Regions from separate parts of the Neobacillus phoenicis genome, predicted to be linked through region 2. Evidence: a T-box and tRNA genes for the amino acid it is inferred to sense, from the RefSeq annotation. Region 2 holds a T-box; the other holds one or more tRNA genes.
What was found. A T-box is a leader RNA that pairs with one kind of tRNA and senses whether it is charged. The one in region 2 lies ahead of leuS (leucine--tRNA ligase), so its partner is inferred to be a tRNA-Leu.
Positions count from the first base shown of each region.

Region 1: it encodes a tRNA-Leu, which carries the amino acid that the T-box ahead of leuS (leucine--tRNA ligase) is inferred to sense. The anticodon was not compared.

Region 1 is NZ_CP154847.1:3,161,701-3,169,113, reverse strand. Features, by position in the region: gene AA0X95_RS16465 (hypothetical protein) at 587-1,015, shown strand; gene AA0X95_RS16460 (hypothetical protein) at 1,043-1,216, shown strand; gene AA0X95_RS16455 (DsbA family oxidoreductase) at 1,366-2,019, shown strand; gene AA0X95_RS16450 (GNAT family N-acetyltransferase) at 2,152-2,703, shown strand; tRNA gene AA0X95_RS16445 (tRNA-Ser) at 2,814-2,904, shown strand; tRNA gene AA0X95_RS16440 (tRNA-Leu) at 2,917-2,998, shown strand; RNA gene ffs (signal recognition particle sRNA small type) at 2,998-3,083, shown strand; gene AA0X95_RS16430 (HAD family hydrolase) at 3,205-4,002, opposite strand; RNA gene ffs (signal recognition particle sRNA small type) at 4,257-4,342, shown strand; gene AA0X95_RS16420 (hydrolase) at 4,457-4,813, shown strand; gene AA0X95_RS16415 (Bcr/CflA family multidrug efflux MFS transporter) at 4,981-6,210, shown strand; gene AA0X95_RS16410 (nuclease-related domain-containing protein) at 6,269-7,138, opposite strand; gene AA0X95_RS16405 (hypothetical protein) at 7,174-7,413, opposite strand, start outside.
Region 2 is NZ_CP154847.1:1,775,686-1,783,098, forward strand. Features, by position in the region: gene AA0X95_RS09155 (hypothetical protein) at 1-397, shown strand, start outside; gene AA0X95_RS09160 (NapC/NirT family cytochrome c) at 458-970, shown strand; gene AA0X95_RS09165 (ammonia-forming cytochrome c nitrite reductase subunit c552) at 973-2,421, shown strand; gene AA0X95_RS09170 (MDR family MFS transporter) at 2,681-3,874, shown strand; T-box leader at 4,040-4,260, shown strand; gene leuS (leucine--tRNA ligase) at 4,306-6,726, shown strand; gene AA0X95_RS09180 (rhodanese-like domain-containing protein) at 6,797-7,102, shown strand; gene AA0X95_RS09185 (ferric reductase-like transmembrane domain-containing protein) at 7,149-7,413, opposite strand, start outside.

The DNA of each region.
Region 1 (7,413 bases), 1.4 Mb from region 2:
TAGCCGATCCTCTTTGAGGGAACCATCTATTGCTGGACTGGACATGTTACAGCATGTCTAGTCTTTTTTAATTTATTCATTATTACATTAATTATAACCCATGATACAGCATTTTCAAATTAAATATTCCATAAAGGATGCATTAAGGTTCCAATGCCTGAAAAAGCCGTTGGCGCCTTTTCTTTATTTATCATTATTGTCTTTCAAACCATTGTCTATTGCACCAAATACGGTTGGAACCTTCGTCAATCTTTATAGTAGTTATTTCTTACATTTAGACTTTTGTCAATTTTGTGAAAACCAATTGGGTTAGCGGCGATTTATTGAAATGAATGCTATAATTGCATATGACTAATAAATTCCCCTATTTGTTTTTAGAGTTCCTACCTCATCTATCTATCCTTTTCCTACCATAAATACTTTCGTTTATTATTTCTTATTCTCTCTCATTCTCATTATTTCTCTTGTTTAATTCTTATTTTATTGCAGTCTTCTATGTCAATCAGACTTTATTTATAAATTTTTAGAAGGGAAGCGTAACTTCGGTAAGACAACATTTATTCATTTTAATGAGGAGGAATAGTTGATGGCATCTTTTCATCGTCCTGTAGCTTGCCCTGATTGTGGAAGATTTGCTGTTGAGGATTATTATTACAGGATTGGTGCGGGCTATATCATTTGCCAATGCTGTGGTTGTGAAGTTGATCGCGAAGCAAAATATGATCCGGAAAAAAACACTTCTTATTTTGCAATAGAAAAAAGAAGGGGGTATGGTAAATTCTTTTTAAAGAGGAAGGATGGAACCTTCAGTAGTAACCGATTAATGAGTCCATTGACCGATGAACAATTTAAGGATTTCAAAGAAAAATTTTCTAACTTTGATGTGGACCCAGAGAATAGTTACCTAGTTTCATATAAAAATGGTGAATTTGAAACATTATTAGGCAGTGTCCCTGAGGATTTTAATTTGTCATTTGCGGAGTATATCGAAAAATATGGATATGATTGTATATAGAAAAAATCTAAATTGAGGTGATAGAAAATGGAAAAACCATTTTATAAAGAGTTTGGATTTAGTGGAAGTGAAAAAGATAAATGGGAACGTGAACTTTTGATTAAAAAACTATTTGAACAAGGAGTAGAAATTGAGGAAATAGCGAAAATTGCTGGTTTAACTGATGAAGAAGTAGAAGAACGCTTCCTTTGGCTTGATTAAACTTAGGAAAAACAATGTGTTGAGTTCACCAATGTATCATATTCTGTGTAAAAAATAATGGTTTCCTTTATACTATACAAGAAAAACAAACGGGAGGGAAAACCATGCATATTGAAATGTGGACAGATTATGCTTGACCATTCTGCTATATTGGCAAAAGGCATCTGGAGGATGCCATTAAACAGTTTGACCATCCGATTGAAGTAACTTACCGTTGCTTCGAATTAGATCCGACAATTGGTCGGGACATAAAAGAAAACATCTACGAAGCGTTAGCAAAAAAATACGGGATGAGTATCGCCCAAGCAAAAACCAATACCGAAAGAATGGTACAAATGGCAAAGGATGCTGGGCTAGATTATCATATGGATACGCTCATTTTAACGAATACCTTCGATGCACACCGATTAACGATGTTCGCTAAAAAACATGGTTTAATGAAAGAGATGACAGAACGAATTTTACACGCGCATTTTACGGAATCCAAGCATATTGGCGATCATGAAACATTAACTGAATTGGCGGTAGAAGTTGGGGTGAACAGGGAATCTGTTGAAAAAATGCTGGCAAGTGATGAGATGGCGGACGAAGTACGTGTGGATGAGCAAACAGCGCAGCAATACCGTATCACAAGTGTCCCATTCTTCCTTATTAATAAGAAGTATGCGCTAACCGGCGCTCAACCAACTGAGACATTTGTTCAGGCATTGAGAAAAGTCATCCAAGAGGATGAAATCGTTGTGTTAAACAATGAAGATGGGATCGTTTGCGATGAAAATGGTTGCGAAATTCCTAAAAAGTAATGCGTTTCTTTACTACAAAAAACAACCTGATTCAATTCAGGTTGTTTTTTACTAATCAGTAAATAATAATAACAAAATGAAAAGGGGGTAAACCTGGTAGCATGTTTGTGCCAATGCTCCAGGTAAATTGGTTTGAATTTTAAAACGTATGATCAATGGAATGAAGAGGTTTGGGCCGATGCAGGCTTCATCTATAAACAGGCTTTTAAGGACAAGGGAGCAAAGCCAGAGGACATCATTCGGAATATGTTTCAAAAAGGAATTTGCTATTTGCATGTTGGCTATATGGAAGACCGAAGCGTAGCGATGGCCCTTATCGGTAAATTGAATGAAATGGATGCCTTATTAATTGATTATTTTGCTGTTCACCCAGATTTTCAAAACCAAGGGTTAGGGAAGAAAATGGTGAACTATATTCATGAATGGTCTCTTGGTAAAGATCAATTTGATGCATTAATTATTGAGGTAGAAGCAGAAAAAACACCTGAAAACCTTAAAAGAATTCATTTTTGGCAGCATTGCGGTTTTACCTTGACTGATTATATTCATCAGTATATTTGGGTGCCAGAACCTTATCAGGCAATGTATTCTCACATCAAGTCTAAGCACAAGGACTTTACTGGTGAGGATTTGTTTAAGCATATTGGAAAGTTCCATAAAGCATCTTTTCAGAAAAAGAGATAGAACACTTAGGACTTTTGTCTACCAAAATTTACAGGTAGCTTCCAATTGGTGTGGATGTTATAGTAAGTTTATAAGTTCTTAACGGAACTTTTTGAAGTAGTTCTTCATACAGAGAAGTACTCAAGAGGCTGAAGAGGCGCCCCTGCTAAGGGTGTAGGTCGGGTAACCGGCGCGAGGGTTCAAATCCCTTCTTCTCTGCCATAATATGAATTTGCGGGTGTGGCGGAATTGGCAGACGCACCAGACTTAGGATCTGGCGCCTTCGGGCGTGGGGGTTCGACTCCCTTCACCCGCATCATAGTCCAACAAAGACACTAGGAAACTGGTCAGGGCAGGAATGCAGCAGCCATAACTAGTGAAATTGTGTGGGCTATTACATAGAACAGAAATCAAAAAACGCTAAACTCAATTTTTCTTTGAGAGTTTAGCGTTTTTATATTAGGTATCCTAATTTTTAAAATACTTTCAGCTATTGATGATAAAAAATGATTTTAAATAACTTTAAATCACATAGGATTCATATGATTTAAGAAGATAACGTTCTATAAATTCAGCTAATCCATCATTTTCGTGATGTCCTGTTACAAAATCTGCTACTGCTTTAACCTCTTCGCTTGCGTTCCCCATTGCCACACCAGTACCGACATGACGAAGCATCTCTATATCATTGGGTCCGTCTCCAATGGTTACGACTTCATTTGGACTAAATCGAAATGTGCGAAGTAAGCTTTTTATAGCAGACCATTTGGAAACATGAGGAGCAACCAACTCAAACCCGTCATTCCAATTGATGACTTCTGCTTCCGTTTTAAACAAAGCGGATAATTCAGGACTGGGTGCACCTGTTCGAACACTATATTTAAGGACATCTTTATAATTTGCCTGTCTTAAATCTCCAATATACTGTGGCGGAATTTGCCCAACATTTGTCCAATAATCGATTTCTTCATTTGTTTCCTTACAATAAATCCCATTTACTGTATGGATAATTACATTACAAGGAATTTCAGCGGTCAGAAGGTGGAATCGTTCTTCGTTTAGTCGAACGGTTTTCATTTGCAGAGCTCTTCCTGTCTCTGCATCGTGAATAGCAGCACCATTCAAACAGACCATTGGCGTTCGTAATCCAATTTCTTTATGATAGGGAGCGGTTACTTCATAGTGTCGGCCAGTAGCTAGAAAAACCTGGACTCCCTGATTAATGAGCCTATTAATGGCTTCCATATTTCGGCGGGAAATATTGTTTGAGGCGTTTAGTAGGGTACCATCCATATCAATAAATATTGCACGCACATTCATTTAACTGCCTCCTCATTCGGTGATAAACCAATCATATCATCTGAATATTAAAGTCTTGTAAATTCAGTGTACAGATTAAATAAAGTTTATTCAGGAGCAAGGGACCGTTCTTTGCAAGATAAATATATTATTAAAAATTTAGGGGCAGTGGTTAAATAAGCCATAATTATCATGCTGGTGTGGCGGAATTGGCAGACGTACCAGACTTAGGATCTGGCGCATTCGGGCGTGGGGATTCGGCTCCCTTCACCCGCATCATAGTCCAACAAGGATACTAGGAAACTGGTCAGGGCAGGAATGCAGCAGCCATAACTAGTGAAATTGTGTGGGCTATTACATAGTGCGAAAGCGACCAGCGCTAATCTCATTCTTATATGAGGTTAGCGTTTTTTCTTTACCGTTTTAGACTCGAAAAGTTGTGGTATACATGGAAAAAAGGATAGGAGATGATCATATGGATGAAAAACACAGCTATTATATAAACATACAATCTCACGAGATTTTTGGTGAACCTAATGGAGGGGAATGGGATTTTAAGATTAGCGCAACCGAAAGTCAAATTGCTGTCCTTGAAAGGCTATTCGACAAAACAGATGAAACAGATTGGGAAAGTTATGTTCGGGCACATATTCCTTTTCTTGAATATCATCATCAGCCTGAAAATAAAGAATATGACCTGCGCATGATGGTAATCTATTCTTTACTATATTATTTAGGTGATGAAAAAACTCGTGCACATATTCGTGAAATGAAAATTTTGGATAGTGAATTAGAAAATGAACAGGCCATATTGGAGTACCGGGAGTTTTGATGAACTGAAGCGCTCATTTTTTGGGTGCTTTTTTAATGAGCAAAAGGAGTAAATCATAATTGTTTACGATGGGGTAAGAATGGGTTATAATGAACATTATTTTTATTTAGCGTTTCGAAATAATTTTCCGAATTAAAAAAATAATTTTTTTAGAAAGGCGATGGAATTTGAATAAACCGAGTGGAAAGAAACGAATACAGCTGGCGTTACTCCTAGGATCACTAGGACTATTAGGACCTTTTACAATTGATACGTATTTGCCATCCTTTCCAACGATTGTAAAAGATTATCACACCACAGCTTCGTTAGTACAAATTAGTTTAACTTCATGTTTATTAGGTCTGGGTTTGGGGCAATTGATCATTGGTCCCCTAAGTGATGTGAAAGGCCGTCGAAAACCTTTGATCTTCTTTATCATCTTGTATTTACTGGCTTCTCTGACATGTGCGATTGCGCCTAATATCTATTTCCTTATCGGATCCCGTCTAGTCCAGGGTTTTGCTGCAGCAGGTGGACTTGTGATCTCAAGAGCGATTGTCAGAGATCTTTTTAGCGGAAGGGAACTGACCAAGTTTTTTACGATGATGGTATTAGTAGGTAACCTAGGACCAATTGTTGCACCGATTGCTGGTGGGGGTATCCTTGCTTTTACAAATTGGCATGGGGTTTTTGTTGCTTTGGCATGTTTAGGTGCGGTGTTGCTATGTATTGTTTTATTAAAATTAGAAGAAACGCTGCCCGTAGAAAATCGTGTTCCAAGCAATTTATCGCAAATTCTGAAGAACTTTGGCTCTTTATTCAAAGACCGAACGTTCTTGGGATACGCTCTAGCGCAAGGTTTTACTGTTGCAGGAATTTTTGCCTATGTATCTGGGATTCCGTTTGTCTATCAAAATATTTACGGAGTCACACCTCAACAATTTAGTTTTTTATTTGGAGTAAATGGAATTGCTTTAATTATTGGAAGTCAGATGGTTGGGCGTTTGGCAGATTTTGTTCAGGAGAAGACATTCTTAAAGATTGGATTAGTTATCTCTAATGTAGCGGGTGCATGGTTACTCATTGCTCTGCTTTTAAAAGCACCGCTTTTCGCCGTCGCGATCCCGATTTTCTTTTTTGTATCGTCCATCAGTATTATTGGGACCACGTCTTTTGCTTTAGCCATTGAATCACAAGGACATATCGCCGGTAGTGCCTCTGCCTTATTAGGAGTAATGCCATTTGTACTCGGCTCCATTACAGCTCCGCTTGTGGGAATAGCAGGGGCGAATACAGGCATTCCAATGGGTGCCATCATGTTTTGCGCTAGTTTTCTCGCATTCCTATCCTATTTCAGCTTAGTTCGTAAAGCTTCGATACGGATACAAGCTACTAATAACATAATCCCAAAACGCTAAACTCAATCTTATTTGAGTTTAGCGTTTTTTCTTCTTATTATGAGTTACCTTAGCAAACTTAAATATAATTAGCGCTTTCGATAAGATGCTTTATATTGTTTAGCTGAAAAGCTCCATATATTCTATTTTTGGATGTAAGCTCGTTTATAAAAAACTGCTGTAACTGCTCTTTATTCGTAAACCGGTTTACGGTGCTGTTATCCGACCAATCATGTAGCTCTTTTTCATCGTAATTAAAGAATACCAAGGAGTTTATCCATGTTGTAATATCTTGACTTTGTAAATAATTTGATAGGATGACGGCTGTCTCCTGAACCTGGCTAATTGGATTTTCATATGTCTTTACAGTTAATGCTCCCGACGCATCCTTATCGAATATAAGCGTTTCCTCTTTTTCACTGTCTACTAACTCTGCTAAAAAAGAAAACCTGTGGCTGCCCATTCTGTTTAATCCCAATAATATGTGGCCTTTCCAGTGTTTTGTTTCTAATACATATATACCAGTTGATAAAAGTACAAGGTGATCGATCTGCCGAGAATTACCGTTTATCTCAGGAATAAAGATATTCGGCATTATAATCATTTCATCAGGTGGAATGATTTTTTTTCGAATTAAATCTGATTTGAAATTTTCGAGTATCTGATGAGTTATGATTTCCCCTTGATTTCTATAATTTTTCCGTATATCTTCATTTTCGATCATCAGTTTTTCTATTTCACGTTGGTATGATTCGGACAAAAGCATAACCTTCTTATCAAAGTTTGCTGCTGCCGTTTCCATGGAAGCTTTTTGCAATTCTTTAAAAGCTGTTAACTCTTGGAAATGGTTGTTTCTCATTTCTTTTTGTTTAGCCTTTTCCTTTTTAACTTTATAAGCTAACCAAGCGACAGATGCGGCTAGTAAAGTGGAAATAATTAACCAGGTCATTTATTTTCTCCTTGTATATCAGATAATATATTTGTTTAATAGTTTTTTAGTAGCATTTTATCTATTTCACGGACTTTATCATAGGAATTTACTAGTTTCTCAGGTACCAAGGTTCGACCATATTCCCAACCAGTCATTTCTATTTTAGCTAGAATCCGTGCTTTTACTTCCTCCTCGAAATACTTTAAAATCCTTAAATCATGTTTGTTGTTCTTAAATACTAAATAATAACCGAGCTGACGATAGAGGATAATTTTAACACAGTCTTCATCTGT
Region 2 (7,413 bases):
AAAAGAAAAGAAGTCATTAGCGTATGACTTTAAAAGTTTTGCTGATATTGGACTTCTTCACATTTCCTTTACCCAGCCCGAAAAAGCAAAGAATATGAAGCTTACGCCAGCTCCAAAAGAGAATCAGAATCATGCTGAAGGAGATAAAACGTTATCTTATCTTTTCCAAGATGTGAAAGCAGGGGACGAGAAAGAATTCAAAATGAAGTATGACCGTAAAGAAACGAAACCAACAACAGAACTAAATAATAATCCAGTAAACATAGATGAAAAGAAAGAGACGAAGAATGCCACACATCTGGCCGTTGGCGCATTTGGTGGAGTAACTGTCCTTTCAGCAGGGACCATGGCCATTCTTTTAAAGAAAAGAAAAAGAAAACAATCTACCGGGGATTAAGGTACATAAGTACTTTAATAAATAAAAAGAGAGAAAAAGAATTCTATGGGAGGTGAAGAGATGTTCAAAAAGCTTTTAAAAATCAACAAAAAATTTCTATTTGTAGTCGTACTTCTAATCGGTGTCCTTCTATCACTCACAACAGTAAAGACCATGGCGTATCTGGATTCACCTGGTTTCTGTCAAAACTGTCATACGATGAAGAATGTATACACGTCATTCATGGACTCCACTCATGCAGAACTTCAATGTAATGACTGCCATTTGCCACACAAGAGTGAAGTTGGAAAGTTATTTTTTAAAGGTCGAGCAGGGATGACCCATGTGTATTACAACTCACTAGGAACAGATGATATCCCGAATGTCATCGAGGCAACTGACCGTACGATGAAAGTAATCAATGAAAACTGTGTTTCCTGTCACAAGAGTACCATTACCAATGTGTCTCATGATGCGAAGGATAGTTGTGTCTCCTGTCACAAAACAGTACCACACGGGAAAGGCTTTAAAGATGACCACTATAATAAGCCACCTAAATCAGGAGAACTATTAGAAAATAAGGGAGGATTTTAAGAATGGGAAGGTTCCGATATGGGGCATATCTTTTCCTGCTTGCAGTTGTACTATTAATCACTGGCTGTGGCAATGAGTCTGGTGATAAAACAGCATCCGCGGCAGGTAAAAAGACGACAGGCCTCTCAGCCGATGAAATTAGTAATGAAGCATTTAAAGACTTATTTCCGCTTCAATACAACAGTTATAAGAAAAATGAAAAGATGGAAGATACAACATACGGGGGCTCTGTTAAACGCAGCAAGTATGATGAGGATAAAGAGCCATTGCTACCGATTTTGTTTAATGGTTATGGATTCGCAACCGAGTATAACGAAGAGCGTGGGCATACGTATGCATTAGAAGATATTCGTAATGTTAAACGAATTACTGATAAATCTGTAGGTTCTTGTTATACATGTAAATCAACGGCCGTTCCAAAAATGATTGAGGAAATGGGCGATAGCTATTGGGGGGCCAATTTTAACAAGGATATTTGGCCAAAGGGTGAAGCGATGGGCCACTCTCCAATTGGCTGCTCTGATTGCCATGACCCAAAAACGATGGACTTGCGAGTGACACGTCCTAGTTTTTATAAAGCTTTAGAAGCTAAGGGAGTAGATGTATCAAAACCAACGAAAAATGATATGCGCAGTTATGTATGTGGACAATGTCATGTGGAGTACTACTTTGCCTCCAAGAATAGTGAAGTAACCTTCCCTTGGACAAAAGGCTTTAAGCCTGAAGAAATGTATGAATACTATAATACCATTGCAAAAGAAAACGGTTTTGAGAAGGACTGGGTAAGTAATATTTCAGGTACTCCTATGTTAAAAGCACAACATCCTGAATATGAAACGCACTCATCCGGTACACATGGCAAAGCTAATGTCTCATGTGCAGATTGCCACATGCCGTATGAACGTGTCGATGGAAAAAGAAAGATCACATCACACTGGTGGACTTCTCCACTTAAAACAATGCAAACCTCTTGCGGCCAGTGCCACGGAGACCGTGATTTAGACAAATTAAAAGATCGAGTCCTTGAAATTCAAGAGGCAAATGTCAGTGCATTACACGAAGCGCAGGACGTTTCAACCACCTCTCACTATTATGTAAACAAAATGATTACTTCTGGTGTGAGCCAAGAGAAAATTAAACAAGCACAGGAATTTGTGCGCAAGGGACAGTGGTACTGGGATATTATTGCAGCTGAAAACTCTGCAGGCTTCCATAATCCACAAGGATCCATGGATTCATTACGAATCTCTATTGAACAGTCTAATAAAGCCATTCGCTTAGCTACTGAAGAACTGGTAAAAAAAGGCGTGAACATGGATGAGTTGGATATGGAAATTGAAAAAGTGAAAAAAGCCGTCCTAGATGAAAAGGTTAATGAGAAGAAAAAAGATAAGGCGATAAACCGTTATTTTCCTGCCCAAGCCCCTGTTGTACCGCCTGTAAAAAAATAGACTCCTCCATTAAACATCTTATTCGTCCCGCCAAGAAGGAATAAGAATGGAAAGAGCCTTAGGAAACGTTGTAGAAAACACTGTTTCTCCTTCAGAAACAGTGTTTTCTTGCGTTTATTTTGTCAAATTAATTGTGGAGTGTCAATTGAAGTTATCCAGGAACCAACTGGATATAAAAAATGATTGCGCATAAATTGAAAAAGGAATAATATATTTCTTTGGGAATTGAAATAGCTAATTGTAAAGGAGCGTTTTTTTCATGCCACGTGCCTTATGGCTCTTAATCATCGGGATGGCAGTGAATGTAACAGGCTCTTCTTTTTTATGGCCTTTAAATACAATCTATATTCACGATCATTTAGGTAAATCCTTATCCGTTGCTGGTGTTGTATTGATGCTGAACTCAGCAGCCAGTGTCATCGGAAATCTGTATGGCGGCAGTCTATTCGATAAAATAGGCGGCTATAAATCTATTATTTTGGGAATTGGTATTACGCTCGCAGCGCTGATTGGCCTGACGTTTTGGCATGGCTGGCCAGCATACATTGTGTTTTTAACCATCATCGGCTTTGGTTCTGGGGTGGTATTTCCAGCGATGTATGCTATGGCGGGAACTGTGTGGGTGGAAGGTGGACGCAAAGCCTTTAACGCCATATATGTGGCGCAAAATCTGGGTGTAGCTGTTGGAGCTGCGCTTGGAGGGATTGTGGCAGATTATTCCTTCCAACTAATCTTCCTTGCTAATACTATCATGTATATCATTTTTCTTCTCATTGCTGTGTTTGGCTATAAAGGAATCGCTACGGCTTCAGCTAAGCCAATAACAAGTGATACAGATGGACCAGTTGTAAAAAACAGAAATAATTTGCAAGCATTGTTAATCCTGTGTTTAGGGTATTTACTTTGTTGGGTTGCATACGTTCAGTGGTCAACAACGATTTCTTCTTATACACAGGAAATCAACATTTCGTTAAGCCAATATAGCTTGTTATGGACAATAAATGGTGCCATTATCGTTTTAGGGCAGCCACTCTTAAATGGGGTATTGAAGCGACTTTCATCCTCACTGAAGCTTCAAATGCTGATCGGGATTGGTATTTTTATCGTTTCGTTTATTGTTGCAGGAAAGGCAAATGCTTTTTCTGGACTTTTAGTTGCGATGATTATCTTAACAATCGGAGAAATGTTTATCTGGCCTGCTGTACCAACCGTTGCCTTTAACCTTGCACCTAAAGGACGCGAAGGCTTCTATCAGGGAATCGTCAACAGCACCGCTACTGGCGGAAGGATGATCGGCCCTCTGCTTGGGGGGATAATCGTAGACATCTACGATATCTCAGCCCTATTTATTGTCCTTATAGGACTATTCATCATCGCAATCGTAACTACTTTAATCTATGACCGCACTTTAAAAACAAAAATGGTGTCAGGCACCATCCGTGGACAAATGTAGGGATTTGTCCATCCGACACGGACAGTAAGACAAAGGCCCAATTTTCCTTTGTCTTTTGTTTTTATTGAGGTTTAAAGCTTTGTGATTTGGTCAATTCTGAAATTAGGCTATGTTTACTTGCATACTTATGATAAATTTAATACAATAACCGTGATACTTCATATTGAAAAGACAGTGACTAGGAGTAGTAGTGGTCCATACCCGTACGAAGAGAGTTGACGGCTGGTGAAAGTCAATCGGGTACATCATGAACTCGCCTTTGAGTTGCAAACATGAAGGAACAGTAATGTTTGCCGTATTCCGCGTTAAGGATGAATGAAGTGAGTGCATAAGCACTAATGTGGGTGGTACCGCGGGAAGATACATACAATCCTCTCGTCCCTTTTTTGGGATGAGGGGATTTTTTTATTTTTTACTAGGAGGAGCTAACAATGAGTTTCGATCATCAACAAATCGAAAAGAAATGGCAAAACAAATGGGAAGCAGAAAAAACATTCAAAACAAGTGAAGAATATGATAAACGCAAATTTTATGCGTTAGACATGTTTCCATATCCATCAGGTGCTGGCCTACACGTAGGACACCCTGAAGGTTACACAGCAACCGATATTCTTTCACGCTTAAAGCGTATGCAAGGCTATAATGTCCTTCACCCAATGGGCTGGGATGCCTTCGGTCTTCCGGCAGAACAATACGCGTTGGATACGGGGAACGATCCAGCCGAGTTTACGACAAAAAATATCGATACCTTCCGCAGACAAATCAAAGCATTAGGTTTCTCCTATGATTGGGACCGTGAAGTAAATACGACAGATCCTGAATACTACAAGTGGACACAGTGGATCTTCTTAAAGCTTTACGAAAAAGGCTTAGCATATATAGATGAAGTAGCCGTAAACTGGTGCCCTGCACTTGGAACTGTCTTGGCTAATGAAGAAGTCATCGATGGTAAGAGTGAGCGTGGCGGCCATCCAGTTGAGCGCCGTCCAATGAAGCAGTGGATGCTAAAAATCACTGCTTACGGTGATCGCTTATTAGAAGATCTTGAAGAACTTGATTGGCCTGAAAGCTTAAAAGAAATGCAACGCAACTGGATCGGACGTTCAGAAGGTGCTGAAGTAAACTTCCAAATTGACGGACACGATGAAACGATTACTGTATTCACCACTCGACCAGATACATTATTTGGTGCAACCTATGCAGTTCTGGCTCCAGAGCATTCTTTTGTTGATACAATTACAACAGCAGAACAGCGTGCGGCAGTGGAGGCATACTTAGATAAGGTGAAAACGAAGAGTGACCTTGAGCGTACAGACCTTGCAAAGGAAAAAACGGGTGTATTCACTGGTGCCTATGCCATCAACCCAGCGAATGGTGAGAAAATGCCAATCTGGATCGCCGATTATGTATTAGTAAGCTACGGAACAGGTGCGATCATGGCAGTCCCTGCACATGACGAGCGTGATTTTGAATTCGCGAAGGAGTTCAATTTACCAATTAAAGCAGTAGTAGCAGGCGGAGATGTGGAGAAAGAAGCATATACTGGTGACGGTGAACATATCAATTCTGAATTCTTAAATGGTTTAAACAAAGAAGAAGCCATTTCAAAAATGATTGCTTGGTTAGAAGAAAAAGAAATCGGAACAAAGAAAGTAACCTTCCGTTTACGCGATTGGTTGTTCAGCCGTCAGCGTTATTGGGGTGAGCCAATTCCAATTATCCACTGGGAAGATGGCACAATGTCTGCTGTTCCGGAAGATCAGCTTCCATTGACATTACCAAAAACAACAGATATCAAACCATCTGGTACAGGAGAATCCCCATTAGCCAATATTGATGATTGGGTAAATGTAGTTGACCCAGAAACAGGTAAAAAAGGCCGCCGCGAAACGAATACCATGCCACAATGGGCAGGCAGCTGCTGGTATTACTTACGATATATTGATCCTAAAAATGATCAGACTCTAGCTTCCCAAGAGAAGTTAAACCACTGGCTTCCTGTTGATATCTATATTGGTGGTGCCGAGCATGCCGTACTTCACTTACTTTATGCGCGCTTCTGGCATAAGTTCTTGTATGATATCGGAGTCGTACCAACAAAAGAACCATTCCAAAAGCTATTTAACCAAGGAATGATTTTAGGCGAAAACAATGAAAAAATGAGTAAATCAAAAGGAAATGTTGTGAATCCGGATGATATTGTAAGCAGCCATGGTGCAGATACACTTCGCTTATATGAAATGTTTATGGGACCACTTGATGCATCTATTGCATGGTCAACAAATGGTTTAGACGGATCACGTCGTTTCCTTGACCGGATTTGGCGTTTGATGGTAGAAGAAAATGGAGTGTTAAATCCAAAAGTTCAGCCAAATGAAGAAGCATCTAATTTGGAAAAAGTGTATCATCAGACCGTGAAAAAAGTAACTGAGGATTACGAGGGCTTACGTTTCAATACTGCTATTTCTCAAATGATGGTATTCATCAATGAAGCCTACAAAGCAACTGTGCTTCCAAAGGATTATATGGAGGGCTTTGTTAAAATGCTATCACCTGTTGCTCCACATATCGCAGAAGAACTTTGGGAAAAGCTTGGTCATAGCGGCGGAACCATTTCGTATGAGGCATGGCCAGCCTATGATGAAGCGAAGTTAGTAGATAACGAAGTGGAGATTGTAATCCAGGTAAATGGTAAGGTAAAAACAAAGCTTATGGTACCAACGGATGCTAGTAAGGAAGCGTTGGAAGGAATTGCGATGGATGATGAAAGAGTGAAAGAGCAAATCGAAGGAAAAACCATACGCAAGGTGATTACTGTTCCGGGTAAACTTGTAAACATTGTAGCAAACTAAATGAAATGAAGAGGCTGCCTCCAAAGCGAACGGGGTAAGCCTCTTTACTCTTAAAAAGGGGATGGATGACATGGAAGAAATTCAAATTATTACACCTGAAGAGTTACAAAAGAAGCTTGAAGCGGGGGAAAAGCTTGAAATTGTAGATGTAAGAGAAGATGAGGAAGTAGCAGGAGGAATGATTCCAGGTGCAAAGCATATTCGTATGGGCGATATTCCTGCAAATCTTGATTACTTTAACAAGGATAAAGAATATATTTTTATCTGCCGCTCTAGTGCCCGAAGTGGGAATGTCTGCTATTATTTGCAGGAACAGGGCTACAAAGTCCGCAACATGATTGGCGGAATGCTTAATTGGTCAGGTGAAACAAAGTAATAAACAAAAAAACCGATTCGTCCTTTTGGAGAATCGGTTTTTTGTCTCAATGAGTTGCTTCAAGAGTCGGCTTATCTCTAAAAAGCAAGCTACCTATTAGCAAGGCTGGAAGTATATTGATGACTAAAAGGACAACCCCTTGGAAGTCTGTACCGATGAATAGTCCATGCAGCGTCACTAAAATATAGAGAATCGGATTCAAGGCGTGTAATTTGCGCCATTTTTGATAGCCAATCTTTTTTCGTGCTTTTGAGATGACGATCGTCATGATTAAAAAATACAATGACACTGTCCCCATTGCCATTTGCAGG